Regions from separate parts of the Azospirillum himalayense genome, predicted to be linked through region 1. Evidence: riboswitches for the same ligand, from Rfam matches in the RefSeq annotation. Region 1 holds a riboswitch; each other region holds the start of a gene.
What was found. A riboswitch is a leader RNA that binds a small molecule or an ion and turns the genes downstream of it on or off. The one in region 1 is predicted to bind thiamine pyrophosphate.
Positions count from the first base shown of each region.

Region 2: it holds a riboswitch for thiamine pyrophosphate, as region 1 does, so the genes downstream of both, ACFPMG_RS21180 (LuxE/PaaK family acyltransferase) here and thiO (glycine oxidase ThiO) in region 1, are expected to answer to the same signal.
Region 3: it holds a riboswitch for thiamine pyrophosphate, as region 1 does, so the genes downstream of both, thiC (phosphomethylpyrimidine synthase ThiC) here and thiO (glycine oxidase ThiO) in region 1, are expected to answer to the same signal.
Region 4: it holds a riboswitch for thiamine pyrophosphate, as region 1 does, so the genes downstream of both, ACFPMG_RS18355 (ABC transporter substrate-binding protein) here and thiO (glycine oxidase ThiO) in region 1, are expected to answer to the same signal.

Region 1 covers NZ_JBHSLC010000096.1:77,719-85,540, forward strand. Annotated here, with positions in the region: gene ACFPMG_RS27155 (DUF2189 domain-containing protein) at 1-236, opposite strand, end outside; gene ACFPMG_RS27160 (acylphosphatase) at 481-774, shown strand; gene ACFPMG_RS27165 (hypothetical protein) at 1,070-1,456, shown strand; gene lipB (lipoyl(octanoyl) transferase LipB) at 1,460-2,188, opposite strand; tRNA gene ACFPMG_RS27175 (tRNA-Leu) at 2,314-2,400, shown strand; gene ACFPMG_RS27180 (STAS domain-containing protein) at 2,521-2,823, opposite strand; gene mgtE (magnesium transporter) at 3,121-4,560, shown strand; TPP riboswitch at 4,607-4,710, shown strand; gene thiO (glycine oxidase ThiO) at 4,702-5,871, shown strand; gene thiS (sulfur carrier protein ThiS) at 5,868-6,077, shown strand; gene thiG (thiazole synthase) at 6,298-7,068, shown strand; gene ACFPMG_RS27205 (PaaI family thioesterase) at 7,134-7,577, shown strand; gene ACFPMG_RS27210 (hypothetical protein) at 7,616-7,822, shown strand, end outside.
Region 2 covers NZ_JBHSLC010000045.1:115,151-122,972, reverse strand. Annotated here, with positions in the region: gene ACFPMG_RS21190 (acetylornithine deacetylase/succinyl-diaminopimelate desuccinylase family protein) at 1-734, shown strand, start outside; gene ACFPMG_RS21185 (DUF5672 family protein) at 750-2,474, opposite strand; TPP riboswitch at 2,804-2,933, shown strand; gene ACFPMG_RS21180 (LuxE/PaaK family acyltransferase) at 3,010-4,089, shown strand; gene ACFPMG_RS21175 (acyl-CoA reductase) at 4,086-5,549, shown strand; gene ACFPMG_RS21170 (ABC transporter ATP-binding protein) at 5,561-6,331, shown strand; gene ACFPMG_RS21165 (ABC transporter permease) at 6,331-7,077, shown strand; gene ACFPMG_RS21160 (ABC transporter substrate-binding protein) at 7,085-7,822, shown strand, end outside.
Region 3 covers NZ_JBHSLC010000119.1:59-7,880, forward strand. Annotated here, with positions in the region: partial or broken gene ACFPMG_RS33610 (succinate--CoA ligase subunit alpha) at 1-139, shown strand, start outside; gene ACFPMG_RS33615 (LysR family transcriptional regulator) at 408-1,295, opposite strand; gene ACFPMG_RS33620 (MFS transporter) at 1,400-2,617, shown strand; gene oxlT (oxalate/formate MFS antiporter) at 3,071-4,333, shown strand; gene ACFPMG_RS33630 (hypothetical protein) at 4,406-4,594, opposite strand; TPP riboswitch at 4,799-4,911, shown strand; gene thiC (phosphomethylpyrimidine synthase ThiC) at 5,028-6,869, shown strand; gene oxlT (oxalate/formate MFS antiporter) at 6,952-7,822, opposite strand, start outside.
Region 4 covers NZ_JBHSLC010000036.1:135,656-143,477, reverse strand. Annotated here, with positions in the region: gene ACFPMG_RS18360 (branched-chain amino acid ABC transporter permease) at 1-817, opposite strand, end outside; gene ACFPMG_RS18355 (ABC transporter substrate-binding protein) at 825-1,979, opposite strand; TPP riboswitch at 2,049-2,146, opposite strand; gene ACFPMG_RS18350 (STAS domain-containing protein) at 2,308-2,685, shown strand; gene ACFPMG_RS18345 (DMT family transporter) at 2,690-3,586, opposite strand; gene ACFPMG_RS18340 (phytoene desaturase family protein) at 3,817-5,853, shown strand; gene deoA (thymidine phosphorylase) at 5,863-7,185, opposite strand; gene deoC (deoxyribose-phosphate aldolase) at 7,223-7,822, opposite strand, start outside.

The DNA.
Region 1 (7,822 bases):
CCGACCAGCGGGTAGATCAGGGCGATGAAGAGGACGTCGGTGCGGCAGGCCATGAAATCATGGAGCCCTTTCCTCAGCGCGTCGCGCAGGTCGTCGCTGCGGATGCGCCGCACGGTCGGCTCCAGCGCCGCCCGATCCCGCGCCGGCGGGGCGATGGCGTGGCCCGCCTCGGCCAAGCCGTGGGACCAGGATTTGAAGTGAGCCGCTCCCCATTCCGCAGGGTTTCGGATGGTCATGTCCGTTCCTCCCGAACCATTCGTTCAGGGAACGCGAGCCCGCCCGTGCCCGGTCGCGGCCTTCGCTGTCGCGGCCCGGCGGTCACAGGAGATCCCGCGCCCCGCCATGCACGGATGATACGCCGACGAATGGTTGGCGGCACTGTTCATTGGGGGAGGGGAGGGCGCAGGGTGGCGCCGGGTTTTCCGGAACCGGCGCTTGTCCTATTGTCCTGACCGTACGGAGACGATACCGGGGATGGGAATGGCGGACGAGGAAGACCGCAAGGCCGTGCTGGCCCGCGTTCATGGCAAGGTGCAGGGCGTGTGGTACCGCGGCTGGACCGTGGACACGGCCAATCGGCTGGGGCTGGCCGGCTGGGTGCGCAACCGTGGCGACGGCACGGTGGAGGCTCTGTTCGCCGGCCCGGCGGACGCCGTGGACCGGATGCTGGAGGCCTGCCGCCGCGGCCCTTCCGCCGCCATCGTCAGCGACATTGCCGTCGAGCCGGCCCGCGATCCCGGTCCGGGCGTCTTCGAGCAGCGCCCGACGCTGTGACGGTGGGATGGTTAGCGTTCTGTTAGTCCGGCGGGGCTAGGCTGTCGGGCGTGGATGAGGGGTCGGATCGCCTTGCCCCCACCCCGGCCCTCCCCCGCTTTCGCAGGGGAGGGAGGATCGTCCCCTCCCCTGCGAAGCGGGGGAGGGTTAGGGTGGGGGCACTCGGGTCGGGATGAGCGGCAAAAGGCCAAAATCAGCGCTTCGCCTCCTGTGCGGCGCCCTCCTGTCGCTCGGCGTGCTGGCAACCGGAGCCGCCTGGGCCAGGGGGCCGCTTGACCGGACGGAGCCGGGGCACATGCCGCCGGTGCCACCCGGCGGCTACGACCTGCCGCTGTCGCCGCCGGTCGTCCAGTACCCGTTGCCGCCGCAATGGGTGACGATCCGCTCCACCCAGGACTGGCGGCACGCCGGCACCTTCGAGAAGGAGCTGAGCAAATCCTGCGCCTCCCGCCAGTTCCGGGAGCAAATGCCCATGCGCTACCGCGCCATCTTCAAAGGCGAGGTCCTGGGCGTCGCCTTCGGTCACGGCCTGAACCTGCACGACCCGAAGAAGCAGGCGAACCGCAAGCTGATCTACCTGTTCCGCAACGGCGACAGCACCGGCTGCACCATCGTGTCGATCACCAACGAGGATCTGCGCGTCCTCAACGACGCGCAGCCCGCCGGGGCGCCGAAGCGGTAGGGCTCATTCCCCTTCCGGCCCGCCGCCGAAGACCTCCGCGAAGCTGGCGATCAGGGCGGCGTCCACATCCTCCATGGCGACGAGATGGCCGAGCGCGACGATGGAGGTCACCCCATGCTCGCTGATGCCGCATGGGACGATGCCGGCGAAGTGCGACAGGTCCGGCTCCACGTTCAGGGCGACGCCATGGAAGCTGACCCAGCGGCGCACCCGCACGCCGATCGCGGCGATCTTGTCCTCCTGGCCGGGGGCGCCGCCGTAAGGTCCCTTGTCCACCCAGATGCCGACGCGGCCCTCCCGCCGCTCGCCGCGGATGTTGAAGGCGGCCAGCGTGCGGATCAGCCACTCCTCCAGATCCTGGACGAAGGCGCGGATGTCGGCGCCGCGCGTCTTCAGGTCGAGCATCACATAGGCCACGCGCTGCCCCGGCCCATGGTAGGTGAACTGCCCGCCGCGCCCGGCCTGATAGACGGGGAAGCGGCCCGGCTCCAGCAGGTCTTCCTCCCGCGCGCTGGTTCCGGCGGTGTAGAGGGGCGGGTGCTCCAGCAGCCAGACCAGCTCCGGCGCGGTGCCGGCGCGGATGGCCTCGACGCGCGCCTCCATCTCGGCCAGCGCGTCGGGGTAGGGGACGGGCGTGTCGCTGATGCGCCACTCCACCGCCCTGGCCGGGGCGGGAACGGCATCGCCGATGGCGTCGGGGGCGGGCGGAACGGGGGCGGTGAGGTCGGTCATCCCGACGTTATGAACTTTCTTTGGCAAAAACGCGAGACGCCGCTTGATCGGTCGTTGGGGATCTGCTATTCCCCCGCTCCACCCGATGACGGGAGTGATCCTGTCGTCGGTTCTACCAGCCTTGTGCGGTCGTGGCGGAATTGGTAGACGCGCAGCGTTGAGGTCGCTGTGGCAGAGATGCCGTGGAAGTTCGAGTCTTCTCGACCGCACCATCCCCCCGAAACGGGGGATCAGGCAAACAAACGAAAAGCCCGCCGGTCCATCGGACCACAGCGGGCTTTTTCGTTTTCAGGCCGCCCGGATCAGGGCTGTTTCTTTCGGGCCGCTCCGCCTCAGCGGAACTCCACATACTGGTCGAGCGCCACGCGCCGCATGGTCTGCACGATGTAGGGCTGCGCGTTGTGCACCGTCACCAGCCCCTTGGCGTCGCGGCAACGGTTGGCAAGGACGAACAGCATGCCGATTGCCGCGGAGTCGAGAAAGGTCAGATAACGCAGGTCCAGCCGCACCTCGGGCCGCGCGCCGATGTCCCAATCCGCCAGCAGGTCGTGGAACTTGCGGCTGTCGTCGTAGGTGAAACGCCCCGACAGCATGATCCCCTCCTGACCGTCGATGTCGGTGTAGGCGTACTCCATCGTCACATCCGCTGGCCGGTGGTGTCGGTTCTTCTCGGGCTGCGCGAGGTGGAAAGCCCCGCGCGCATTATGGGTGCACGAATTGTGAAGCCCGCGCAAGCAATTGCGCGCAAGGCCGGAGGGCCCGGACCGGTCCGCCGGGCTGGACAAAACAGCGGCACACCTATATTCGGTGGGCGCCCCGGCGGGATTCCGCGAGGGCTCCCCACCAACCCGCAAACGCCGGTGCGCCATGGTCGGCCGATCGCAGGACCATGCCGTCACGCCGCATTGCCATCGTAAAGGGAGGGTGCCGCCATGCACACCGACCGCCAGGAACCGGATCGTATCCAGGACGATGTGCCGCACCCGGCCGAACGCCCCGCCCCGCCCCGCGAGGACGGCGAGGAGGAGCGCGCCTACGGTGTTGAGCCGGAGTTCGTGGAGGAGATCGTCGAACGGCTGCACGCCGGACGGCGCGACGATCTGCGCGCCGAGCTGGACACGCTGCACCCTGCCGACATCGCCGACCTGATCGAACAGCTCGGCCACGACGACCGCGAGGCGCTGGTCGGCGTCCTGCGCCCCGACTTCGACGGCGAGGTGCTGAGCTACCTCAACCCCGATCTCCGCGAGGAGATCGTCGAGCTGTTCGAGCCGAAGGAGCTGGCCGCCGCCGTCGCGGAGCTGGACACCGACGACGCCGTCGACGTCATCGAGGACCTGGACGAGGACACCCGGCGCGAGGTTCTGGAGAATCTGCCGGCCGCCGACCGCGCGCTGGTCCAGGAGAACCTGACCTACGACGAATACACCGCCGGCCGCCTGATGCAGCGCGATCTGGTGGCGGTCCCGCAGTTCTGGACGGTGGGCAAGACCATCGATTATGTCCGCGCCACCACCGATGAGCTGCCGGAGGACTTCTACGACATCTTCGTCGTCGATCCGATGCACCGGGTGGTCGGGGCGGTGCCGCTGTCGCGCCTGCTGCGCCAGAAGCGGTCCGTCCGCATCGCCGATCTGGTGACGGAGGAGGTGGACACCATCCCCGCCACCATGGACCAGGAGGAGGTGGCGAACCTGTTCCGCCAATACGCCCTGGTCTCCGCCCCCGTGGTGGATGCCGGCGGGCGGCTGATCGGCGTCATCACCGTCGACGACGTGGTCCACATCATCGACGAGGAGGCCGAGGACGACATCGGCAAGCTGGGCGGCGTCGGCGACACCTCGATCTACCGCTCGGTGCTGGAAACCTCGCGCTCGCGCATTTCCTGGCTGGGGCTGAACCTGTTCACCGCCTTCGCGGCGGCGGGCGTCATCTCGCTGTTCGAGGCGACCATCGAACAGATCGTGGCGCTGGCCGTGCTGATGCCGATCACCGCCTCGATGGGCGGCAACGCCGGGACCCAGACGCTGACCGTGGCGGTGCGCGCCCTGGCGACGCGCGAGCTGTCGTCCTCCAACGCGCCCCGCGTGGTGGGCAAGGAGGTTCTGGTCGGTCTGCTCAACGGCGCCGTCTTCGCCACGCTGGTGGGGGCCATCGCCGCAACGTGGTTCGAGCCGATGATCGGCTTGGTCATCGGCTGCGCCATGGTCATCAACCTGTTCGTCGCCGGGCTGTGCGGGGTGCTGATTCCCATCGGGCTGGACCGGCTGGGCGTCGATCCGGCGGTGGCGAGTTCGGTCTTCCTGACCACCATGACCGACGTCATCGGATTTCTGTCCTTCCTGGGGCTGGCGTCGCTTTTGTTGTTGTGACCAACGAAAAGGGGCTTGCCAAAGGCGGCTCTCTTCCGGATGATCCGGGCATTGGCTGGGGTGCCGTGCGGGATGCGCTCGCGCGGCTGAGATCACACCCATCGAACCTGTCTGGATAATGCCAGCGAAGGGAGCCGCCGCATGGTATCCGCGCCCTTATTTCATTCTGATTCCGCAAAACCCACCGTCGCCGTGATCGGCGCCGGGGTGATCGGCCTGTCCATCGCCTGGAGGCTGGCCGCCGCCGGCTGCCGGGTCGAGGTCTTCGACCGCGGCGCCGCCGGCCGGGGCGCCAGCCACGCCGCGGGGGGCATGCTCGCCGCCTGCGTGGAAACCGAACCCGGCGAAGAGAACCTTCTGCCGTTGACCCGCGCCTCGCAGGACCTGTGGCCCGCCTTCGCGGCGGAGCTGGAGGCCGCTTCCGGCATGGCGGTGGACCTGCGCGGCGAAGGCACGATGGTCATCGCGTTGAACGCCGACGATGCGGCCAAGGTGCGCTTCCTGCACGACTTCCAGACCAAGCTCGGCCTGCCGGTGGAATGGCTGAGCGGGGCGGAGGTGCGGCGGCGCGAGCCCTATCTCCAGCCGGGCGTCGCCGGCGCGCTGTTCTGCGCCGGCGACCATCAGGTCGACAACCGCAAGGTCGCCGCCGCCCTGCACGCCGCCGCCCTGCGGGCCGGCGCCGTCGTGCACGAGTACGCCGAGGTGTCCCGCATCGAGGTCCGCGGCGGCCGGGCCGTCGGCGTCCAGGTCGGCGACCGGTTGTTCGAGGCCGACCGGGTGGTTCTGGCCGCCGGGGCGTGGTCGGGCTGGATCGACGGGCTGTCCCCGGCGGTGCGTCCGCCGGTGCGCCCGGTGAAGGGGCAGATGCTCTGCCTGCGCATGGACGCCCGGCTGCCGCTGCTGCGCCATGTGGTGTGGACCCCCGGCACCTACCTGATCCCGCGGCTGGACGGGCGGCTGCTCGTCGGCGCCACGACGGAGGAGCGCGGGTTCGACGACCGGCTGACCGCCGGGGGCCAGTTCGCCCTGCTGGAAGGGGCGTGGCGCGCCCTGCCGGGCATCGCCGAGCTGCCCATCGAGGAGGCGTGGGCCGGTTTCCGTCCGGGGACCCGCGACGACGCCCCGATCCTCGGCCTCTCGGAGGTGGAGGGGCTGGTCTACGCCACCGGGCACCACCGCAACGGCATCCTGCTGACCCCGGTCACCGCGGATTCGGTGGCGAGGCTGGTCCTGACCGGGGAGGCCGATCCGGTGATCCGTCCCTTCGCACTCGACCGTTTCGCCCAGCCCAAGGGAGCCGCGGCATGAGCGCCCGCATCCGTGTCAACGGGCGGGAGGAGGACCTCGCCGTCCCCACCGTCGCCGCCCTGCTGGCCGGGCGGGGGATCGCCGCGGGCACACGCGGGGTCGCGGTCGCCCTGAACGGCGCCGTCCTGCCGTCCCGCCGCTGGGACGAGACGCCCCTGTCCGCGGGCGACGCCCTGGAGATCATTCGCCCCGTACAGGGCGGCTGAGCTTTCCACCCGCCGCGCCCTCTCGATCGTTATTCCCGCAAAGGCGGCGCCCAATCCCTCTCCCGTCCCGGGAGAGGGGGCCCGCGCAGCGGGCGGGTGAGGGTCATGCGAGGATCAAGGCGCTGATCCTTGGCGGCACCCTCACCCTTCCCACGCTTCGCGCGGGTCCCTTCCCTCTCCCGGGGCGGGAGAGGGGATATCAATTATCGAGGAAACATCCATGAACGACACGCTCACCATAGCGGGCCGTGAGTTCCGCTCGCGCCTGTTTCTCGGCACCGCCGGCTACCCGAACCAGCAGGTCATGCTCGACGCGCTGGAGGCCAGCGGCAGCGAGCTGGTCACGCTGGCCATCCGCCGCATCAGCCTGGACGGCTATTCGGAAAGCCTCGTCGACGTCATCGGTGACCGCGCCGGGCTGCTGCCCAACACCGCTGGCTGCCTGACCGCCAAGGAGGCGGTGCTGACCGCGCAGCTTGCCCGCGAGGCGCTGGGTGTGGACTGGATCAAGCTGGAGGTCATCGGCGACCGCGAGCTGCTCTACCCCGACGTCGAGGAGCTGCTGCGCGCCACCGAGGAATTGGTGGCCGACGGCTTCACCGTTCTGCCTTACTGCAACGACGATCCGGTGACCTGCCGCAAGCTCGCCGATCTGGGCGCGGCGGCGGTGATGCCGCTGGGCGCCTTCATCGGCTCCGGCCTGGGCATCCGCAACCCGCACGCCATCGAGACGATCTGCGCGCGCAGCCCGGTGCCGGTGGTCCTGGACGCCGGGATCGGGACGGCGTCGGACGCCGCCCTGGCGATGGAATTGGGCTGCGCCGCCGTCCTGCTGAACACCGCCGTGTCGAAGGCGCGCGATCCGGTGCGCATGGCGGCGGCGATGCGCGACGCGGTGGCGGCGGGGCGGGCGGCCCGTCTGGCCGGGCGCATGCCGAAACGCGCCTTCGCGGAGGCGTCGAGCCCGCAGCTCGGCTTGATCGGAACGTAAGGCTGGCGCAGGGTAGGGCCATCTGATTTCACCCACCCCCGAAAACGATCAGAGAGACCCGAGACGTGCCCAAGACCTTCGAACCGCGCGATCCGGACTGGGAGACGCGCTGCCGCGCCAGCTTCGCGCTTCAGCCGATCTGCAAGACGCTGGGGATCGAGCTGACGCGGCTGGAGCCCGGCTTTTGCGAGATGCGCCTGCCGTTCCGCGCCGACCTGACGCAGCAGCACGGCTTCTTTCACGCGGGCATGGTCAGCACGCTGGCCGACAACGCCGGGGGCTACGCCGGCTACACGCTGATGCCGGCGGGCAGCGAGGTCCTGGCGGTGGAGTTCAAGGTCAATCTGATGGCGCCGGCCAAGGGCGAGGTGATGATCGCCCGCGCCCGCGTGTTGAAACCGGGCCGCACCCTGACCGTCACCAGCGTCGAGATCTCGATGCTCGACGGCGGGATGGAGAAGGACTGCGCCATCATGCAGCAGACCCTGTTCTGCCAAGCCCCCGCCTGACCCGCCCCATCCCCTTCCATCCGATCCAGGAGGTTCGCATGCCGCTGTCGCGTCTTTTCGGTGCCGCGTTGGTCGCGGGCGCCGCCACCGTCGCCCTGGCCCAGCCGGCCCTTGCCCAGAAGAAGGAGCCGCCGGCCTGCGGCGCCGTGTCCTTCCGCGCCATCGCCCCCGGCGCGCCGGACGGCGAAACCGACGCCGGCCTCTACAAGTCCCGATTCGGCAAGATCGAGGTGAAGGCCGAGGTC
Region 2 (7,822 bases), on a different contig from region 1:
ATCACGTCATCATTCCGGAGCCGCTGAACGTGGACCGGGTGTGCATCGGCCACCGCGGCGTCTGGTGGGCGGAGATCGAGACCAAGGGCCGCGTCGCGCACGGCTCCATGCCCTTTCTCGGCAACTGCGCGGTGCGCCACATGGGCGCCGTGCTGCACCGGATCGAGACGGAGCTGATCCCCCGGCTGGCTGCCAAGCGCACGGCCATGCCGGTGGTCCCGGAAGGGGCGCGGCAGTCCACCCTGAACATCAACGCCATCCATGGCGGACAGCCCGAGGATCACGGCGGCCTGCCCAGCCCGATGGTGCCCGACCGCTGCCGCATGGTCATCGACCGCCGCTACCTGATCGAGGAGGACCCGGAGGAGGTGCGGGCGGAGATCACCGGCATCCTGGAGGATCTGCGCCGCGAGCGCCCCGGCTTCGACTACGAGCTGCGCGAGGTTCTGGCCTTCCTGCCCACCCTGACCGACGCCGACGCGCCGGTGGTGCGGGCGGTGGGGGCGGCCATCGAAACGGTGCTGGGCCGCCCGGCGGCGCAGGTGGTGTCCCCTGGCACCTACGACCAGAAGCACATCGCGCGGGTCGGGCATCTGAAGGACTGCATCGCCTACGGCCCCGGCATCCTCGACCTCGCCCACCAGCCCGACGAGTATGTGGACATCGACGACATGGTCCATTCCGCGCAGGTCATGGCGATGGCCGCCCTGTCGCTGCTGCGGCGGGAGGTGTAGGGCAAAGAGCGCCGGCTATTTCCAGGTGACCCGGCCGCCGACCTCCTCGGCGATGAAGTCCGCCCAGCGTTCGCGCTCCCCCAGGAGGTTTGCCGGGAAATAGTCGTTCAGCTCCACGGACTGCCAGCGGTAGCCGGGACGGTTGAAGAGGTCGCTGCCCTCCGCCAGGAAGCGCGGCACGTCGATGCCGTCGAGGATGTCGTCGCGGTTCAGCTCCTGGTGCGAAAAGCTCTGGATCTTGTGCCGGATGGCGGCGTCGTCGCCGATGTAGGAGAAATGCCAGCCCGCGTGGGGCAGGATGTCCACGTAGGGCGGACGCGTCTCGGGGGTGTAGCGGTCCAGCGTGCCACGGCTCTCGCGGATCTGCTGCGGCGTGGTCATCCGGGCCATCAGCCCGCGGACGGCGACGGGGAAGACCGAGAAGTTCTCGCCCTCCACGTTCATGAAGTTGACCTTGAAGTAGAACAGCGGCACGCGGAACCCGGCGATCATCGCCGAACTGTCGCGCAGCGACGCGACCGAGCGGGCGCGCAAAATCTCGTCCACGTCGGAGACGACGACGATGTCGTCCGGCTCCACCTTGTCCAGCCCGAGCGCGATGGCGTTCCGCTGCGCCCGCTCGCGCACCCAGGGATTGTCGGTTTCCGGGAAGTCGGGGGCGACGACCAGCTTCACCTTGTCCAGGAAGGGCAGGAAGCGGTCGCGCTCCTCCATGAAATGCAGGGGCTTGGGCGCGCCGGTGAAGGTCTGCTTGGCCTCGACGATCACGAACTGGTCGACCGTGTCGTACAGCTCGCGGAAGCGCAGCTCCAGAAGGTCGAGTTCGTTGTGGAAGGTGAAGCAGTCGTAGATCTTCGGCTGGCGGCGTTGCGGCGCGGCCACCGCCGGCCAGCGCGACCCCGGCGCCGCCGTCGTCTGCACGGCGTCGGCCAGGGCCAGCACATAATCCCGCTGCACGCCGGTCGTCCATTCGGTGATCTGGGAGCGCAGGAACGTCTCGTCCCGCCGCGCCACCAGCTTGCGGACCATGGAGGTGAAGGGGGCCTTGCGTCCGGACAGCGCGAGGCTGGTCATCAGGTCGGTGTAGTCGCGCCTGTCGAGAAGCGGGCCGTCCATGACCTCGATTCGTTCCTCCAGCGCGCGGTCGCCCAGCACCTTGCCGAAGTTGAACAGGCCGTGGAAGCCGAAGGCCGGTCCCGGCACCGGCGTGCGTTCGAAGGCGAAGCGGTCGGCCACCGCCTCCGGGGCGAAGCGGATGCCGGCCTTCTCCAGCGCCGGGCGCTCGGTCCGGCAGATGACGTGGTCCTCGGGGATGCCGGCTTCGAAGGGCAGGTCGCGCAGCCGGTCGAGCAGGGCGGCGGAGCGCAGGGAGAAGCCGCCGTTCCCCACCGTCATGCCGTCTTGGTACCAGCCCCAGCGGGCGCCGATGTAGTCGAAGGCACGGAACTCCTCCGTCCAGGCCTGCGGGTCGGCAACGAAGCCGTCCCACTGCGCGATCAGGACATGACCCGTCGTCACGAGCCGGCGCAGGCGGACGTTGATCGTGTCCGAATAGTCGTCGATGTCGTGGATCGGGGCGATGCGGTGGAAATCGACGCCCGGAATTTTCGGGTCGCTGTCGGAGAGCAGCAGGACGCTGGAGAAGCGGCAGGCGGCGATGCTGTCGCGGATGGCCATCTCGACCAGGGCGTGGTTCGCCGTGTCGGCGAACACCAGCGTGCAGTCGTCGATCCTCACCATGCCGTTCCCCGTTCTGCCGCCGGCTTCAGCCGCCCGCGGGCGCGGATCCTATCACGGCGGTTGTGGGGCTGCCACGGGCGGCGTTGGTCGCCTTCGGTCCCGACCTCCTTGACGGGCGGGGGCGTCGCATTCGACGTCAAATCCCTCTCCCGCCCCGGGAGAGGGGGCCCGCGGAGCGGGCGGGTGAGGGTCATGCAAGGATCAAGGCGCCGATTCTCGGCGGTACCCTCACCCTTCCTTCTCCCGGGACGGGAGAGGGGCTCCAAAGGCAATGCTTCCGTTCGTTAACCCGACCTCCTTGACGGGCGGGGGCCGGTCCCTTAGCTTGCGAATGTTCCCTGGGGGGCCTCGCTAGGAGGCTGAGACTCCGCCGGTCCGGCGCTTTCATCCGGACAACGCGGTGACCCATCGAACCTGATCCGGGTCATACCGGCGTAGGGACGGGACTGAAGGGCGGCACGGCGTACCCCCATTCCATCCAGACACCGCTTGTCCCGGCAACAGTTTGTTGGCGCTGCAAAAGGTGTGTGCGGACGTGACCGAAGCCCGACTTGTCGAAGACCTGCTGGCCTTCATCGCCGCCGGAGAGGCGGACGAGGAGGCGTTCAACCGTATGGCGCTGGCCGTCTTCGCCCACCAGTTCGAGACCAACGCCCCCTACCGCCGCTTCGCCACCCAGCGGGCGCGCACCCTGCGCACGGTGAAGAGCTGGCGCGACGTGCCCGCCGTGCCGATCAGCGCCTTCAAGGACCTGACGCTGAGCGGACGCCCGCCGGAGGAATGCCCGCACGTCTTCATGACCAGCGGCACCACCAAGGGCGTGCGCGGCAAGAGCCACCACCCGACGCTGGCGGTCTACGACCGCTCGATGACCGTCAATTTCCGCCGCCGTTTCATGGGTGAATGGGACCGGCTGCGCATGGGCATCCTGTTCCCGACCGAGCAGGCGATGCCCAACTCCTCGCTCGCCCATTATCTGGCGTTGGCCAAGAGCGCGTTCGGGACGGATGAGAGCCGCTATTTCGTCTCCGACGCGGGGCTGGACGTGGACGGGGCCATCGCGGCGCTGTCCCACGCCGAGGAAACCGGCGAGCCCTACGCCCTGCTGGGGGCGAGCTTCAGCGTCGTGCATCTGATGGACGCGCTGGCCGAGCGGGGGCGGAGCTTCGCCCTGCCGGCGGGAAGCCGCATCCTCGACACCGGCGGCTTCAAGGGCCAGTCGCGGGAGATGGCGGCGGAGGAGTTCTACGGCCGCCTGTCCGCGACCTTCGGCGTGCCGCGCCGGCTGTGCATCAACATGTACGGCATGACCGAGCTGAGCACCCAGTTCTACGACGACGGCAACGAGACCTGCCCGTCGGTGAAGTCCGGCCCGCACTGGATACGCAGCCGTGTCATCAACCCGCTGACCGGGCAGGAGGTGCCGCGCGGCAGCGTCGGCGTGCTGGTCCATCACGATCTGGCCCATTTCAACTGCGCCTCCGCCATCCTGACCGAGGACGCGGGGGTGGAGGTGGAGGGCGGCTTCCAGCTTCTCGGGCGGGCCGACGGGGCGGACGCCAAGGGCTGCTCCATGGCGGTCGAGGACTTCCTCAAAGCGGCGCGGGCCTCATGACCGTTGGCTTGATGGAGCGCGCCGGGCATCTGCCGGGGCTGTCCGCCGACGCCGTGGACTGGCGGACGCTGACCTTCCGGCGCGGCGCCGAGACGCTCGACGTCGCGGTGCCGGTGCTGAGCGAGGCGCAGATCGCTGAATTGGCAACGCGGGTGCGGACGAACGCGCGGACTTACCTGAGAAGCCGCACCGTCGCACAGATCGCCGCCGCCATCGACCGCGCCGTCGCCCGGCTGCTCGACCGTGACGACCCGTGGCGGCGAAAGGCCGAACGTCTGCTGCCTCTGGTCACCGGCTACGACGGGGAGATGGTCCGGCTGGGGCTGACCGGCTATCTGAAGACCTTCCGCGGGCCGGAGCTGCGGAAGTTCATCGCCGAGGATTTCGCCAACCCGGCGGTGCTCGACGATTTCCAGCCCGTGCCCAAGGGCGGTTTTGCCCGCGCCTTCGGGCCGGAGCTGCTGCTGCATGTCTGGGCGGGCAACGTGCCGGGCCTGCCGCTGTGGAGCCTGATTTCCGGCCTGCTGGTGAAGGCCGGCACGGTCGGCAAGCTGCCGAGCGCCGAGCCGCTGTTCGCCGGCTGGTTCGCGCAGATCCTGGCGGAGATCGACCCGCAACTGGCCGACTGCATCGCCATCGTCTGGTGGAAGGGCGGCGACGCGGCGACGGAGCGGGCGTGGCTGGGCCGCGCCGACACGGTGGTCGCCTATGGCGGCAACGACGCGCTGGAGGCCATCCGGGCGCGGGTGCCGATCACCACGCGCTTCCTGCCCTACGGCCACAAGATCAGCTTCGGCATGGTCGCCCGCTCCGCGCTCGACGCCGGGAAGGCGGGCGCGGTGGCGCGGCAGGCGGCCTACGACGTGGCGCGCTACGACCAGCAGGGCTGCTACTCGCCCCAGACCTTTTTCGTGGAGCGCGGCGGGCGGGTGTCGCCGCGGGAGTTCGCCGGCTATCTGGCGCACGAGCTGGACGCGCTGGGCAGCAAGTTCCCGCGCCGCCCCCTGTCGATGGGCGAGGCGGGCGGCGTCGCGTCCTGGCGCAACGCGGAGGAGACGAAGGGCTTTGCCGACCCCAGCCGTGCCCTGCTCGGCGATCCGGCGGGAAGCTGGGCCGTCGCCTACACCGACGCCGCAGACGGCCTCTCGCCCTGCGGGCTGAACCGCACGGTGACGGTGGTGGCGGTGGACCGGCTGGCCGACGCGGTGCCGGGGCTGGCGCCCTACCGCGCCTTCCTCCAGACCGTGGGCATCGCCGCCGCACCGGAGGAGCTGTTCATGCTCGCCGGGGCGCTGGGAGCCGTGGGGGTGACGCGCCTCTGCGCGCTCGGCCGCATGACCGCGCCGGAGGCGGGCTGGCACCATGACGGGCGGTTCAACCTGCTGGACCTCGTCACCATGACCGAGATCGAAGGCTCGGCGGAACGGGCGGCGGACACCTTCGCCCCCTACACGGATTGAGGCGCCCGGCCATGAGCTTCGTCAGCATCGTACAGGCCGGCTACGGCGTCCCGAGCGGCGGCACCATCCTGGACCGCATCGACTGGACCATCGGGGAGGGCGAGTTCCACGCGCTGGTCGGGCGCAGCGGCTGCGGCAAGACGACCCTGCTGAAGCTGGTCGCCGGGCTGCTGGCCCCCTCGACCGGCAGCGTCCGCATCCAGGGGGAGCCGGTGCGGGGGCCGGGCGCCCAGGTCGGCTTCGTCTTCCAGGCCCCGACGCTGCTTGAGTGGCGGACGGTGCTCGACAACCTGCTGTTGCCGGTGTCGCTGACACGCCGCCCGCAGCCGGCGGACCGCCGCAAGGCGGAGGAGCTGTTGGACCTCGTCGGCCTGTCCGGACTCGAAGGGCGCTACCCCAGCCAGCTGTCGGGGGGGCAGCAGAGCCGCGTCGCGCTGGCCCGCGCGCTGGTCACCGAGCCGCCGCTGCTCCTGCTTGACGAGCCCTTCGCCGCGCTCGACGCCATCACGCGGGAGGAGTTGCAGGACGACCTGCTGAAGCTCTGCGCCCGCCACCGCACCACCGTGCTGTTCGTCACCCACGACATCGCGGAGGCGGTCTATCTGGCCGACCGGGTGGCGGTGATGGAGGGCGGGCACCTGCGCCACGCCCTGCCGGTGCCGCTGGCCCGCCCGCGCGGGCGCGACGTCCGCTACGGCCCGCGCTTCAACGCCCTGTGCCTGGAGCTGCGCCACGCCATGGATGGCAAACCCGACCGAGCGGCGCTGGAGCGCGCGTCGTGATGGTGCGCCTCGCTTCCGCCCTGCTGCTCGTCCTGCTGCTGGCGGGGTGGGAGGTCTATTGCCGGGTGGCGGGAGTGTCGGCGCTGGTGGTGCCGCTGCCCTCGGCGGTGCTGCGCACGCTGTGGGACGGGCTGGCCGGGGGCTATCTGCTGCCGCATCTCTGGGTCACCACGGCGGAGATGGCGATGGGCCTCGCCGCCGGCTGCACCATCGGCTTCCTCGCCGGGGTGCTGCTGGGCGAGGTGCCGGTGCTGCGCCGCCTGTTCTACCCCTACATCCTCGCCAGCCAAGTGGTGCCGAAGCTGGCGCTGGGGCCGCTGTTCATCGTCTGGTTCGGTTTCGGCATGACCTCCACCGTCGTCATCACGGCGCTGATCTGCTTCTTCCCGCTGCTGGAAAACACCATGACCGGCCTTCAGCAGGTCGATCCCAACAAGCGGGAGCTGTTCCGGATGCTGCGGGCGACGCGCCTGCAAACCCTGCTGCGCCTGAAGATCCCCTCCGGCCTGCCGGTGATCCTGGCGGGCCTGCGCGTCGCCGTGGTGCTGGCGCTGGTCGGCGCCGTCGTCGGCGAGTTCATCGGGGGCCGGCAGGGGTTGGGCGCCTCGATCATCGCAGCGCAGGGGATGATGGATTCGACCATGATGTTCGCCCTGTTCATCGTCATCACGGTGCTGGGCATGATCGTTTATCAGGCCACCGCCGGGCTCGAACGGTGGCTGCTGCGCCGTCCGTGGAAAGGATAATCACACGATGTTCGGGTTCCTGCGCACTTTGGGTGCCGTCGCCGTTTCCGCCTTCCTGCTGTCCTCCCCCGCGCTGGCGCTCGACAAGGTGACCGTGGCGGGCTGGAGCCAGCCGATCAGCGAGATCACCAACCTGCTGGCCGAGCCGGATAAGGGCTTCTTCAAGGCCAAGGGGATCGATCTCGGCTATGTGCCGGGGACCGGTGGCGGCTCGGCCATCCAGAACATGCTGACCGGGCAGGCCGACGTGGCCTTCACCGACCCGGCCTCCTTCTACCTCGCCCTCGACAAGGGCGAGAAGCTGATCGCCATCTACAACATCTACCCGCAGAACGTCTTCAACGTGGTGTCGCCGAAGGAGCGCAACATCACCAAGCCCGAAGACCTCAAGGGCAAGCGCATCGGCGTCTACAGCCTGTCCAGCGGCACGCGCCAGAACCTCCAGGTGCTGCTGCATCAGGTGGGGTTGAGCGAGAAGGACGTGACCATCGAGGTGACCGGCCTGCTGAACTTCGCCCCCGTCATCCAGGGTCAGGTGGACGCCACCGCGGCGACCGACACGGGTCTGCATGTCGGGCTCCAGAAAGGGCTGAAGGACATCAACGTCATCGAGGTCAAGGACACGCTGAACCTGCCCTCCGACATCTTCGTGGTGACGGAGGAGACCTACCGCACCAAGAAGGACGTGCTGAAGCGCTTCCTCGCCGCCTACCGCGACAGCGCCGCCTGGATGATCGCCGAGCCG
Region 3 (7,822 bases), on a different contig from region 1:
GGGCCACGCCGGCGCGGTGATCTCCGGCGGCAACGACACCGCCGACTTCAAGATCGAGTTCATGAAGTCCGTCGGCATCGCCGTCGCCGACAGCCCCGCGAGCCTGGGTTCCACCATGCTCAAGGTCTTCAAGGGCTGAACCGTTTTCGTCGCAGTGGTGTTTCCCCGAAGTGACTGGCCGCGCCGGCAACGGCGCGGTCTTCTTTGTTGTGTATTCGGGCAGGGAAGGGGTCTGTTTCCGCAATGTGGAAAGCCGAAAACGAGGCATTGCGGCGAGTGGTCTGACCAGTCATCTTGGTCTTGCACAGGGTGCTTCACCCTTTGTATCGGGCGGGTTGTTGCTCTGCATTTATGCGAGCCTCTCGAAATCACTGGCCGTGCTGGAAACAGCACGGCCATTTTTTTACTTATCGATCGGTCGTCCGGGCGAGGGCGAGGAAACCGGCGATGTAATCCACGCTCTCCTCGCCGCGGCGGACGCCGAGATGAATGCTCTTGCCGATCCCTTCGTTCCCCAGCCGCACGCAGCGGACGGGCAGGCCGGCGCCGTCCTCCCGCACCAGCCAGTCCGGCAAAACGGTGACCCCGCGCCGGGCGGCAACGAGTTGGAGCATCAGGTCGGTCGTCTCCGCCGTCTTGTGGCGGAGCGGCCGGCAATGCGCCGGGACCAGGAAGCGGGTGTAGACGTCCAGCCGCTCCAGGCCGACCGGGACGGTGATCAGTTCCTCCACGCGCAGGTCCTCGGGCCGCGCCACGCCGCGCGCGGCAAGCGGATGCGCGTCGTGCACGACGAGGACCAGCTCATAGTCGAAGACCGGCGTGAACAGGACGTCGGGGGTTTCGATGGGGTCGGGCGTGACCAGCAGATCGATCTCGTTGTCGAGCAGCGCCGCCAAGCCGTCGAAACGGAAGGCGGTGCGGACGTCGACATCCACGTCCGGCCATTGCGTGAGGTAGCGGGCGGTCATCCGCATCAGCCAGGCTTGGCAGGGGTGGCATTCCATGCCCGCCCGCAGCGCGCCGCGGCGTCCCGCCGCGAAGTCGGCGAGAACCCGTTCGGCGTCCTCGAACTGCGGCAACAGGCGCTGCGCCAGCGACAAAAGATGCTGCCCGGCCTGGGTGAAACGGAGGCTGCGCCCCTTCTTCGTCCAGATCTCCACGCCGCAGCGCTCCTCGAACTTGCGCACCGTGTGGCTCAGCGCCGACTGGCTGAGGTTCAGGCGTTCGGCGGCGGCGGTGACGCTGCCCGCCCGATCCACCTCCCGCAGGATCGCGAGAATCTGGCGGTCAAGCATTCATGATCCCCATTCATCCAATCATGAGAAAATACCATTTTCATTCATGATGGCGGGTCGGTAGGTGTGGGGCAACCGTCACCGAACGATCCCCGGACACCGATATGAGCCAAGCCGACCCCACCCCTCATGCACAGGGCCTTTACCCTCACGGGACGGCGAACGTTCTGCGGCTGGCGACCGCGCAGGCGCTGGCCGGCGCCAACGCGGTGGTCGTCTATGCGACGGGAGCCATCGTCGGGAACACGCTGGCGCCGAGCCCCGCGCTCGCCACGCTGCCGCTCTCCATCTTCGTCGTGGGCATGGCGGTCTGCACCATTCCCGCCGGGGCCATCGCGCGGCGGCATGGGCGGCGGGCCGCCTTCCTGGCAGGGACGGGCTGCGGCGTGCTCGTCGGGCTGCTCTCCGCCCTGGCGGTGCTTCTGGGGAGCTTCTGGCTGTTCTGCGCGGCGATGATCCCCGGCGGCGCCTACGCCGCCGTGGTCCTGTCCTTCCGCTTCGCCGCCACCGATTGCGTCGAACCGGAGCGGCGGCCAAGGGCCATGTCGGCGGTGATGGCCGGCGGGGTGTTCGCCGGGGTCATCGGGCCGCAGCTCGTTACCCTCACCATGGATGTCTGGCCGCCGCACCTGTTCCTGGCGACCTTCCTGGCCCAGGCCGCCGTGGCGGCGGTCTCCGCCCTGGTGCTGGTCGGGGTGCGGCTGCCGATGCCGACCGCGGCGGAGTCCGCCGGCGGCCGGCCGCTCGGCGTCATCGCGCGCCAGCCGCGATTCGTCACCGCCGTGCTGTGCGGGGTCGTCTCCTACCTGCTGATGAACTTCATCATGACGGCGGCCCCTCTGGCGATGCGGCTGTGCGGCCTGTCTCAGGAGGTGTCCAACCTCGGCCTGCAATGGCATGTGATCGCCATGTACGCCCCGAGCTTCGTCACCGGGCGTCTGGTCGAGCGCTTCGGCGCGTCCCGGATCGTGTTCGCCGGCCTGGGCCTGATCGCCGCTTCCGCCGTGGTGGGGCTGGGCGGTGTCGACGTGGCGCATTTCTGGGTCAGCCTGATCCTGCTGGGAGTCGGCTGGAACTTCGGCTTTCTCGGAGCCTCCGCGCTCGTTCTGGAGTGCCATCGGCCGGAGGAGAAAACCCAGGTGCAGTCGCTCAACGACTTCATCGTGTTCGGCACGATGGCGGTGGGGTCCTTCGCCTCTGGCGGGCTGCTGGCCGCCTTCGGCTGGGATTCGGTGCTGTGGGTGTCCTTCGTTCCGCTGGCGGCGGCCATCGCGGCGCTCGCCGTCACCGCCTCGTCCCGCGCCACCTCCGCGGCCACCTGAGACCGTTCGTCCTCTCCGTTCCGCGACCGCATTGAGCGCCATCGGGTCCCGTCCTCAGGGCGGGGCCGACCCTCCCGATCGTCCGGTTTTCGAAAGCCCGAAAAATTTTTGGATGAAAAGCGCAACACGCCAAAAGTTCGTGTTGCCAACAATCATGTCTCTGGCATACCATATGCCGTATCTGGAGCGCCACGAACGCAGGGACGGCGTGACCGGCTCTCCAGCGCACCATTGAACCATGACTCACATCGGCACGGAACAAGGCCGCCCATGACGCGGCGATGCGGACGCTCGCTCGGACGCCGCTCGCCCGCCCAAGGGGACCCTCATGCCCGGTATCAAAGCGTCGCAATCCCACGGGAGGGAATGATGGTTGGATCGACAGAATCCCAGAGGCCAGCTTTTAACAGTTCCGGCGGCTCGCAGGCGCCCATCTCCGACGGCGCGCGCTGGATGCAGATCGTCGTCGGCATCGTCTGCATGGTCGCCGCGGCCAACATCCAGTACGCCTGGACGCTCTTCGTGCCGGAAATCCAGGCCACCCATGGCTGGACCCGCGCCTCGATCCAGACCGCCTTCACCGTCTTCGTCGTCGTCCAGACCTGGCTGACCCCCATCGAAGGCTATTTCATCGACCGTTACGGCCCCCGCGCCATCGTCGCCTTCGGCGGCGTGATGACCGGCCTTTCCTGGATCATCGACAGCTACGCCGGCTCGCTCGGCATGCTCTATGTCGGTTCGGCCATCGGCGGCATCGGCGTCGGCTGCGTCTACGCCACCTGCGTCAACAGCGCGCTGAAGTGGTTCCCGGACAAGCGCGGCCTCGCCGTCGGCCTGACCGCGGGCGGTTACGGCGCCGGCTCGGCCGTGACGATCCTGCCGATCGCCAACATGATCCACTCCTCCGGCTATCAGGCGACCTTCTTCTGGTTCGGCCTGCTGCAGGGCACGATCATCCTCATCGCCGCCTTCTTCCTGCGCGCCCCGCAGAAGGATCAGGTGAAGGCCTCGACCAAGGTCCTGCAGTCCCGCCGCGACTACACGCTGAAGGAAGCGCTGCAGACGCCGGTCTTCTGGGTCATGATGCTCATGTTCATCTGCACCGTCTCGGGCGGTCTGATGGCGGTGGCCCAGCTCGGCGTGATCGCCCATGATCTGGGCGTGAAGGAAGCCCCGATCAGCCTGTTCGGCATCACCATGGCGGCTCTGCCCTTCGCGCTGATGCTCGACCGCGTGATGAACGGCATCTCCCGTCCGCTGTTCGGCTTCGTCTCCGACCATATCGGCCGTGAAGCGACGATGTTCATCGCCTTCACCTTCGAAGGCCTCGGCATTCTGATGCTCAGCCGCTTCGGCCACGACCCGATCATGTTCCTGATCCTGTCGGGTCTGGTGTTCCTGGCCTGGGGCGAAGTGTACAGCCTGTTCAGCGCGACTTCGGCGGACACCTTCGGCACCAAGCACGCGGCGAAGATCTACGGCGTGCTCTACTGCGCCAAGGGCGTCGCGGCCCTGCTGGTCCCGCTGGGCAACCTGCTGATGGAAGCCACCGGCACCTGGGCGACCGTGCTCTACATCTGCGCCACCATGGACCTCATCGCGGCCTTCTGCGCCATCGCGGTCCTGCGGCCCATGTTGCGCAAGCATCACGCCCGAAACGCCGAACTCGCCGCCCAGCAGGGTGCGGGTGGGCTGGCGGTGCAGCCCGGCCACTGATCGGCCCGCGAAACTTCAGGTTTCTTGTCTCGAATGACGGCCGCCGCGCGCATCCCGCGCGGCGGCCTTTTTTCAGTCCAGGAAGAAGGGACGGTTGTGGCCCTCGCCGGACTGGTTGAAGCGGTCCGACGACCAGAGACCGTCCGGCTGCTCGTCCTGCGGATCGGCGTTCCACTCGTCGTCCTCCCGCATCAGCAGGGTCAGGCCGTGGCCCATCAGGCCGGCCAGGGCGACGAAGGCGATCATCTGGGATTCGAGCATGGGACGGGCTCCGGGCACTCGGGAGGGGGCGTTGCTTCTTGTTGTTGTGATGCAGCATAGTCGCCCGGCTCAGGCTGCGCAATAGGATTTTGTATACCAGATAATGGATACCAGAATCGCGTCAATTGCGTTGGTCGGGTTGGATTCGCCGTGAATCGGACCGTGAATCGCATTGACGTGGGTGGGGCGGATGGTTCAGCATGGCCACGTTCCAAGGGGAGCCCCATAGCACGGGGCTGAGATGATGCCGTAAGGCGCCGAACCCTTTGAACCTGATCCGGGTCGTACCGGCGTAGGGACAGGAACAAACGGGCCACGGTCACGCGCATCCCCATCGCGCACCCCTTTTTGGGGACCGCTCCGGTCATCCGTTCTGCCGCTCCGTCACACCCGGGTCTCCAACGATCCTATGTGCGATGGAGATCCACTGCAGATGCCCGACACTCTTCCCCCCGCTTCCCAGAAGGCCGCGCCGTCCGACCATTTCTCGGTGACGACCGGCCCGCTGCCGTCGTCCAGCAAGGTCCATGTGGCCGGGGAGCGCTTCCCCGACCTGCGCGTGGCGATGCGCGACATCCATGTCGGCGGCGGCGAGCCGCCGGTGCGCGTTTACGACACCTCCGGCCCCTACAGCGACCCCGCCGTGCAGACCGACATCCGCCGCGGCCTGGCGGAGCTGCGCCGCTCCTGGATCGAGGCCCGCGGCGACGTGGAGGCCTATGAGGGCCGCGAGGTCCGTCCGGAGGACGACGGGCTGCGCGTCGGCGAGACGCGGGCCGTGCCCGTCTTCGATCGCGCCGGGCGCCGCCCGCTGCGCGGCAAGCCGGGCCGGGCGGTCACGCAGATGGCCTACGCCCGCGCCGGCATCGTCACGCCGGAGATGGAGTACATCGCCGTCCGTGAGAATCTGGGCCGCCAGCGGCTGGCCGAGGCGGTGGCGCGGGACGGCGACGACTTCGGCGCCTCCATCCCCGACCATGTGACGCCGGAGTTCGTGCGCGACGAGGTGGCGCGCGGGCGGGCGATCATCCCGTCCAACATCAACCACCCCGAATCGGAGCCGATGATCATCGGCCGCAACTTCCTCACCAAGATCAACGCGAACATCGGCAACTCCGCCGTCGCGTCCTCGGTGGGGGAGGAGGTCGACAAGATGGTCTGGTCGATCCGCTGGGGCGCCGACACCGTGATGGACCTGTCCACCGGCCGCAACATCCACACCACCCGCGAATGGATCCTGCGCAACAGCCCGGTCCCCATCGGCACCGTGCCGATCTATCAGGCGCTGGAGAAGGTCGGCGGCAAGGCCGAGGACCTGACCTGGGAGATCTTCCGCGACACGCTGATCGAGCAGGCGGAGCAGGGGGTGGACTATTTCACCATCCACGCCGGCATCCGTCTGGCGCACATCCCGCTGACGGCCAAGCGCACCACCGGCATCGTGTCGCGCGGCGGCTCGATCATGGCGAAATGGTGCCTGTCCCACCACCGCGAGAGCTTCCTCTATGAGCGGTTCGAGGAGATCTGCGAGATCATGAAGGCGTACGACGTCGCCTTCTCGCTGGGTGACGGCTTGCGCCCCGGCTCCATCGCCGACGCTAACGACGCCGCCCAGTTCGCCGAGCTGGAGACGCTGGGCGAGCTGACCAAGATCGCCTGGAAGCACGACGTCCAGGTGATGATCGAGGGGCCGGGCCATGTGCCCATGCACAAGATCAAGGCCAACGTCGACAAGCAGCTGGCGCTGTGCGGCGAGGCGCCCTTCTACACGCTCGGGCCGCTGACCACGGACATCGCGCCCGGCTACGACCACATCACCAGCGCCATCGGCGCCGCCATGATCGGCTGGTTCGGCACGGCGATGCTCTGCTACGTCACGCCGAAGGAGCATCTGGGGCTGCCGGACCGCGACGACGTCAAGGTGGGCGTGGTCACCTACAAGATCGCCGCCCACGCCGCCGACCTCGCCAAGGGCCATCCCGGCGCCCAGGAACGCGACGACGCCCTGTCGCGCGCCCGCTTCGAGTTCCGCTGGCGCGACCAGTTCCACCTGTCGCTCGACCCGGAGACGGCGGAGCGCTTCCACGACCAGACCCTGCCGGCGGAGGGGGCGAAGGTCGCGCATTTCTGTTCGATGTGCGGGCCGAAGTTCTGCTCGATGAAGATCACGCAGGAGGTGCGGGACTACGCCAACTCCGGCATGGCCGAGATGTCGGAGAGCTTCCGCGCCAAGGGCGGGGAGATCTATCTGGAGGAGGGGCAGGCTGCGGAATAGCAACTGAATCGAAAAGGGGACGCCCTCGCGGGCGCCCCCTCGCTTCGGCTCCTTCCCCAAGCGGGGGGAGGGGAAGAGAGCGTCAGGAGGTTGCCGTCACGCTCCGGCCGCTGCGCGCGCCCAGCGATTCGGCGGCCATGCGGTTGCGCATCGGGCGCAGGACGAACAGCGCCAGCACCGCGGCCAGCGCGTTGACCGCGGCGGCGAGCAGGAAGACGGCATGCCAGCTTCCCGTGGCGTCGGCGATGATGTTGGCGAAGGGGATCAGCAGCGCCGCTGTGCCCTTGGCGGTGTAGAGCAGCCCGGCGTTGCTGGCGGCGAACTTCGATCCGAAGGTGTCGGCGCAGCAGGCCGGGAACAGGCTGTAGATCTCGCCCCAGGCGAAGAAGACCAGACCGGTCAGCAGCACGAAGGCCACCGGGTCGCGGCCGTAGAGGCTGAGCGCGACGATGCCCACCGCCTCGATGGCGAAGGCGATGAACATGGTGTTCTCGCGCCCGATGTGGTCGGACACCCAGCCGAAGAAGGGGCGGGTCAGCCCGTTCAGCACCCGGTCGATGGACAGGGCGAAGGTCAGGGCGGGCAGGGTCAGGCCGAGGATGCTGACCGGCGCGTGGGCAAGCCCGAAGTCCTGGGCGATCGGGCCGAGCTGGGCCGTCGCCATCAGCCCGCCGCCGGCCACCATGACGAACATGGCGTACATGACCCAGAAGACCGGGGTGCGGACCATCTGGCTCGGCGTGTATTGCCGCTGCGCGGGCGGTGCGGCGAAGCCGCCGCGGGCGAGGGGAGCGGAGGGCGGGGCGACCAGCAGCCAGGCAAGAGCGAAGACCACCAGCCCCTGTCCCAGACCGAAGGCCATGAAGGTCGCCTCGTAGCCCGAGGTCTCGATCATCGTGGCGATGGGCACCACCGTCAGGGCGGAACCGGCTCCGAAGCCCGCCGCGGTGATG
Region 4 (7,822 bases), on a different contig from region 1:
TCGCGTAGAGCAGCCCCAGCGCCACCGGATAGGACAGCACCGACGACACCCCCACCTCGAACAGCGCGATCAGCAGCGCGCCGGCCACCGCTCCGGGGACGGAGCCCCAGCCACCGATGGTCACGGCGATGTAGGCCTTGAGGATCAGGTCGCCGCCCGCCGTCGGCGTGACGAAGTAGCGGTTGGCGAGCAGCAGCCCCGCCGCTCCGGCGAAGGCGGTGCCCAGCGCGAAGGTGATCAGGATCATCGCCGCCACCGGCACGCCGCAGGCCCGCGCCATCTCCGGGTCCTGCGCCGTGGCGCGCAGGCGGCGGCCGAGCTGGGTCCGCCCGAACAGCCACTGCTGCCCGGCGATCAGCAGCGCCGCTACGGCGATGATCGCCAGCGACTGCTCCGCCACCACCAGCCCGCCGAGGTCCAGCGTCCCCCCGCTCAGCAGCGGCGGGGCCGCCCGCGGCTCCGGCCCGAACAGGACGGAGGCGCCGTTCTGCAGGATGATGCCCGCCGCGATGGTGCTGATGAAGACCGCCACCGGCGGGCGGCGGCGCAGCGGCAGATAGGCCGCCGCCGCCAGCAGCAGCCCCAGCCCGGCCATCAGCACCAGCACCACCGGCAGCAGAAGCAGTCCGGGCAGCGGCAGATACCCCGGCAGATAGGGCGCCAGCGCCACGCCGAGCAGCCCGCCGGCCATCACGAGATCGCCCTGCGCGAAATTCACCGCCGCGGTGGCGTTCAGCACCAGCACGAAGCCCAGCGCGACGAGCGCGTAGGCGGCGCCCAGGGCCAGGCCGTTGACGAGAAGTTGCAGGGTGATCAAGGCTTGCTCACTTCACCGCCCCGGTCACCACGCCTGTGACGTTGTCGTACCGCTTGGCGATCGCCGGCACACGCGAGGCACCGTCGTAGCAGACGATCACGGCGGAATGCGCCATGTTGCCCTTGCCGTCCGACTTGTAGGTCATGGCGAGGCCCCGGTGGGTCCCGATGGACAGGGCCTTCCGCACCGCTTCCGCGCTGTCCGCACCGCCCTGCACCGCCGCAAGCACCATGCGGATGCCGTCATACTGGCCGAGCGCGAAGGCATCCGGCTCCGCGTTGAAGGCGGCGCGGTAGGCGGCGGTGAAGGCCTCCACCTCCGGGCTGCCGCCGGAGACCGGCGAGGCCGCCGTCTCGGCGCAGACGCCCTTCAGCTCGGCCGGCTCCAGAAGCGCCGCCGTGCTCGGCTGGTGCATGGCGGAGCCGGCGACGATCGGCACCGCCACCCCGTTGGCCGCCGCCTGCCGGATGAACAGGGCGGTCGGGCCGGAATGCAGATGCAGCACCAGCACGTCGGGCTTGGCGGCCAGCGCCTTGGTCAGGACCGGCAGCAGATCCTTGGCGGCGGGGTCCACCCCCTCCTCGAACACCGGCTCGACGCCGAGCTTTTTGAAGGCCTGCTCCAGATGGGCCTTGCCGCTCTGCCCGTAGGCCGTCGTCTGGTAGATTACCGCCGGGCGCTTCTTGCCCAACTCCTCCGTCACGTAGCGGGCGTGGGCCTCCTTGGTCACGGCGTCGCCGGGAAAGAAGCGGAAGACCCAGGGGTTGCCCTGCTCGGTGATGCTCGCCGTGCCCGACACGGTGATCAGCGGGATGCCGTAATCCTGGGCCAGCGGCAGCATCGCCAGCATCTGCGTGCCCAGCATGCTGGCCGCCACCGCGGTGACCTTGCCGCCCGCCGCCCGCTCCAGCGCCGTGACCGCGGCCTCCGGCGAGGTGCCGGTGTCGATCACCTCCGACCGCACCGCCACACCCGCGGGCGCGTCCTTCAGCGCCAGGACGGCGCCGTTGCGCTGGCTCGTCCCCTCCAGCGACAGGAAGCCGGTCAGCGGCACCAGCACGGGGACCGAGGCCTCGCCCGCCAGCGCCGCACCGGACAGGAGGGACGCCGAAAAGGCCGCCGTAAAAGCCGTTGCCGAGAGGATGGAAAGGAAGCGCCGCATGGATGTGTCTCCTCCTGCCCGGCGAAGAACCGCGCGAGGACGAGGAGGCCAGGGGTGTAGCGGCGGCACAGCCTCGAACGCTTGGCTCCCTTCGCTGGCATGACCCAGATCAGGTTCGATGGGTGTGGTCTCAGCCCGCCTTGCGGCAGGCACCCCAGCCGTTCGTGTGCACAGTGTGAGCCCGGCGCGCGGCTGTCAAGCGGCGGCCCGGCGCCTTTTCACAATTTCGCAACGCAACAGACACCGGGGAGTCGCGCTTCCCGTGGTTCCTTCCGCCGCTCCCGGCCCGCGCTGGACCGTCGCCCCAACCGGAAAGTCGTCACGAAGCATGCGGGCCACCCCGTCGCACAGCACCGTCGTCCTGCACCCCTTCGCCACGGCGCAGGGCGGATGCGGGCTGCGCGCTGTCCTGTCGGGGCGGATCGACCACGCAGCCCTGCCCGGCCTGACGCCCCTGCTCCGCCGCGCCGCGGACGCGCAGGCCCTGACCCTGCGCGTCGATCTGGGACGGGTGGAGTTCCTCGATTCCTGCGGCATCGGCATTCTGCTGGCGCTCCGCAACGCGGTGCTCGACCGCGGCGGCGCCATTGCCTTCGAGAATCACCCGCCGCGAATCCGGCGCGTGCTGGAGCGCAGCCGGATCATCGCCTTGACGGACTCCCCGCTCGTCATCGACGGCGGGGTGGCGCTTCCCGCCGCCGCCTGACCCGTCAGCCGCCGCGGCGCAGCGTTTCCCGATACAGGATATAGAGCCCGCTGGCGATGATGATCCCCGCCCCGGCCAACACGGTGGGGGTCGGCACGTCGCCGAAGACCAGGAAGCCGAGCAGGGTCGCCCAGATCATCCCCGTATACTCGAAGGGCGCCACCACCGCGGCGCGGCCCAGGCGGAAGGCCTGGGTCATCAGCACCTGCGCCGCGCCGCCCAGCGTGCCGACCAGAAGCATCAGCCCGAGGTCGAACCCGCCCGGCTGCACCCAGTCGGGGATCGCCGCCACGCCGCTCACCACCGTGGTGGTCAGCAGCAGATAGACGACGATGGCCGTGTTGCTCTCCGTCCGCGACAGGCCGCGCACCGCGATCATCGCCAGCGCGTAGAAGAAGGCCGCGGCCACACCGACGAGGATCGGCAGAAGCGGCGCGTCGGCCTCCGGGCGTGCCATCACCACCACGCCGCCGAACCCGACCAGCACCGCCGCCCAGCGCCGCCATCCCACCGGCTCGCCAAGCAGCGGCATGGACAGCGCCGTAATGAACAGCGGCCCGGCGAAGCTCAGCACATAGACCTCGGCCAGCGGCAGGTGCTTGAAGGCGTAGAAGAAGCAGCCCATCGACAGCAACCCGGCCAGCGAACGGAAGACGTGGGCGATCGGGCGCCGCGTGCGCATCCCGCCCCAGCCGCCGCGCGCCACCGAGATGCCGCCGACCAGCACCACCGCCACCACCGACCGCGCGAACATGAGCTGCGCCACCGGATAGCCGCCGCTCAGATATTTGATGAGCGTGTCCATGCCCGCGAACAGGAAGATGGCCAGCAGGAAGCAGCCGATGGCGCGGCGGGTGTCGTCGCTGGCGGTGGCAGCGGGAAGAGCGGCGGCTTGGGTCATGTTTGCACAGTATATGAGCAACCTGAACCCTGCCCAATGCCGCAACCGCAGGTCTGGCCCGCGCAGTTGCGCCCGCGGGACGCCGGCGTTTCACGCTTCGTGAATCGACGTTCGGGCGTTTGGCGAAGCGAAGCCGGCCTTTCGCGGATCGGCGCTGGCCCCGGCCGATGCGTTGGACAGTCTGGCGGGCGTCACCACCGCAAGGGTCCGCCATGCTCCCGTCAAAGCCTATGCTCCAATCGATCCGCATCCTCGTCGGCGTCTCGCCCTGGATCGCCTTCGGCGTCCTCCAGCCGGCGGGCCATCCGGCGTCCGCGCTGGCGGCCCTGCTGCTCAGCCTGACGCTCTGCGCCCATGACCGGCGGCGGGGTTCGCTGAAGGCGCCGGAACTGGTGGCGGTCGCTTTCTTCGCCGCGCTGCTGCTCACCGGGCCGCTGGAGCACATGGGTCTGGTCATCCATCTCGCCCTGGCCGGCATGGCTTTCGCCTCGCTCGCGCTGGGCCGTCCCTTCACCCTGCCCTATGCCCGCGAGACGACACCGCCCGGTCTGTGGCACCTGCCGCAGTTCGTCGCCGTCAACAAGGCGGTCACCGCGCTGTGGGGCGTGGTCTTCCTGGCCGGCGCCGCCGGCTTCGCCGTCGCGGCGGAGGTCGGCGTCTTCACCTCCGCCCTCGCCACGCTGGCCGGCCTGCTGGGGAGCCGCCGATTGCCGGACTGGCTGGTCAACCGGGCCGTCGCCCGCCGGCTGGCCGAGCGGGAGCCTCACCCCTGGCCCGCGCCCGCCGTCCTCGGACAAAAGAATGGTGTCGTCGTTGTCGGCGCCGGCATCGGCGGGCTGACCGCGGCGGCCCTGCTGGCGGAGGCCGGGGTTCGCGTCACCGTTCTGGAGGCGCACGACCGCCCTGGCGGCTATTGCTCCTCCTGGGACCGCAAGGTCCGGCTGCGCGACGGGACGACGGGCCGCTTCATCTTCGACGCCGGCGTGCACGACGTCAGCGGCACCCGTGCGGACGGTCCGGTCGGGCATCTGCTGCGCACGGTCGGCGTGGCGGAGCGGGTGCGTTGGCAGCCGGTGAGCCGCGGCATCGTCCGAAGCGGTGTCCTTGAGCCGCTGCCCAACGACGCCGCGGCGCTGGCCGCCCTGATCGCGCGGGAGCATCCCGGCAGCGCCGCCGGGGCCGCCGCCTTCCTGGAGGAGATGCGCGGGGTTTACCGCGACCTCTACCGCGGCTGCGCCGAGACCGGCCTCCCCCACATCCCGCGCGACGTCGCGGCGATGCGCGCCTATCCGCTGGAGTGCCCACAGGCCTTCCGTTGGCAGGACCGCAGCTTTCTGGAGATGCTGGAGCATTATGTGCCCAACGCCGGAGCCCGCGCCTTGTTGTCCAGCCTGACCGGCTACCTGTCGGATCGGCCGGAGCGGCTGGGCGCCACCCAGATGGCGCCGATCTTCGGCTATGTCTTCAACGGCGGCGCCTATCCGGAGGGTGGATCGCAGCGGCTGGCCGATGCGCTGGTCGAGGCGATCCGCGCCAAAGGCGGCGAGGTGCGGCTGCGCACCCCCGTCCGCCGCATCCTGGTCGAGGACGGCCGGGCCGCGGGGGTCGAAACCATGGACGGGGAGCGCATCGCCGCCGCCGCGGTGATTTCCAACGCCGACGCCCGGCGGACCCTGCTGGAGTTGGTGGGGGAGGTGCATCTGCCCGCCGGGAGCGCGGACCAATATTGCGCGCTGCGCCCCTCGACCTCCGCCTTCCTGGTCACGCTGGCGCTGGACATCCGTCCCGACCTGCCGGCCATGACCTTTCTGAAGGATGCCGGGATGGCGCTGGCCCTGCCCTCCGCTCATGACGCCGCCCTGGCGCCGCCGGGCTGCGCCTCGCTGACGCTGATGCGGCTCGACCCGGCGGGCGGCACCTGGGACCGCTCCGCCCCCGACTACCGCGCGCGGAAGACGCTGGAGGGCGACGCGATGATCGCCGCGGCCGCCACGATGATCCCGGATCTGGAGCGCCATATCCTGCACCGGCAGGACGCCAGCGCCGCCACCTTCGCCCGCTACGTCCACACGACGGAGGGGGCGATCTACGGCACCGATCCGGCGCTTCCCGCCAAATCGCCGGTGCCCGGCCTGCTGCTGGCCGGCGGCGGGGTCTTTCCCGGCCCGGGGGTAGAGGCCTGTGTCATCTCGGGCCGCCTCGCCGCGGAGGCGCTGGTCGGGTCGGCGCGGGCGCGGCGGTCCGAGGACGAGCGCCGCGCCGCCTGACGCCGGCCTTTAAAGCCGAATGCGGTCGGCGATCAGCGGCCCGGCCGGCGGAGCGCTGTCGGCCACGGTGAAAGCGCGGCGGAGCAGCGCCGCCGCGTCCTCCGCCTGCGCCGCGTTGCGGGCGTGGACCACGGCGAGCGGGCGCTCCGCCGGCCCCACCGAAGCGCCCAGCCCGGCAAGGTCCGCCAGCCCGACCGCGAAATCGATGGGATCGGTCGTCTTGGTCCGCCCACCGCCCAGGGCCACCACGGCGATGCCGACCGCCCGCACGTCGATGGCCGCCACCACGCCCGCCCGCTCGGCGAAGACCGGCTGGACGACGGGGGCGGCGTCCAGATAGCGGTCCGGCGCGTCCAGCAGGTCCGCCGGGCCGCCCAGCGCGTGGACCATCCGGGCGAAGCGCTCGGCGGCCTGCCCGCTCGCCATCGCCTCGTCGAAGCGGGTGCGCCCTTCGGCCGCGTCGGGGACCAGCCCGGCCAGAACCAGCAGTTCGGCGGCCTGGGCCGCGGTAACCTCGTAGAGCCGGGAGTCGGGCTTGCCGCCGCGCAGGATGTCGATGCACTCCCGCATCTCCAACGCGTTGCCGGCGGTCAGGCCCAGCACCTCGTTCATGTCGGTCAGCAGCGCGACGGTGGGCAGCCCGGCGCCCTCGGCCACGGTGACGAGGCTGTCGGCCAGTTCCCGCGCCTTGGCGATGTCGGGCAGGAAGGCGCCGGAGCCGAACTTCACGTCCATCACCAGCGCGTCCAGACCCGCCGCCAGCTTCTTCGACAGGATCGAGGAGGTCAGCAGGTCGATGGTCTCCACCGTCGCCGTCACGTCGCGGATGGCGTAGAGGCGGCGGTCGGCGGGGGCGATATCGTCGGTGGCGCCGATCACCGCGCAGCCGACCTCCTTCACCACCCGCTCCAGCGTCGCCCGGTCGGGCTTGGCGCGGTAGCCGGGGATGCTCTCGAACTTGTCGAGCGTGCCGCCGGTGTGGCCCAGCCCGCGCCCCGACACCATCGGCACGAAGCCGCCACAGGCGGCCAGCGCCGGGGCGAGGATCAGGCTGACCTTGTCGCCGACGCCGCCGGTCGAATGCTTGTCGACCACCGGACCGGGCAGGTCGAGATGGTCCCAGCGCATCACCGTGCCGGAATCCCGCATGGCCAGCGTCAGGGCCACCCGCTCCTCCAGCGTCATGCCGCGGAAGAAGACGGCCATGGCGAAGGCCGCCGCCTGCCCTTCGGTGACGGAGCCGTCGGTGATGCCGCGCACGAAGGCGCCGATCTCCGCCGCGTCCAGGCGTGCGCCGTCGCGCTTCTTGCGAATCAGTTCCTGGGGAAGCATCCGTGCGTCCGTTTCGTGGTCTGGTCTGTCGCGCGGATCAATAGCCGGCGGTGGCCGGCTGGGCAACCGCCCCACCGCCCTTGCCGTCACCCTTGCCGTCTTTGGCGTCCTTGTCCTTGCCCTCGCCCTTTCCCTCACCCTTGCCGCCGCCATGGCCGGCGGTGGCGAGCAGCGAGTCCAGCAGCGCCGACGCGCCGAAGCGGAAGGTGTCCGGCTTGGCCCAGCCCTTGCCCTGGATCGCGGTGGCGAGCGCCAGGAAGGCCGCCGCCCCATCGGCGTCGCGGATGCCGCCCGCCGCCTTGAAGCCCACCGGCTTGCCCGACTCGTGGATGACGTGCAGCAGCAGCGCAGCCGCCTCCAGCGTCGCGGCCGGCTGCACCTTGCCGGTGGAGGTCTTCAGGAAATCCGCCCCGGCGGCGATGGAGTCGCGGGCGGCCCAGGCCAGCAGCTCCGGATCGGGGAAGCAGCCGGACTCCAGGATCACCTTCATCGTCACGTCGGTCCCGCAGGCCTCGCGGCAGGCGCGGATCACGTTCATCGGCTGGGTGCGGGCGCCGTCGATGAAGGCGCGGTAGGGCAGCACCACGTCGATCTCGTTCGCGCCGTCCTTGATAGCCGCCTTGGTCTCCGCCGCCAC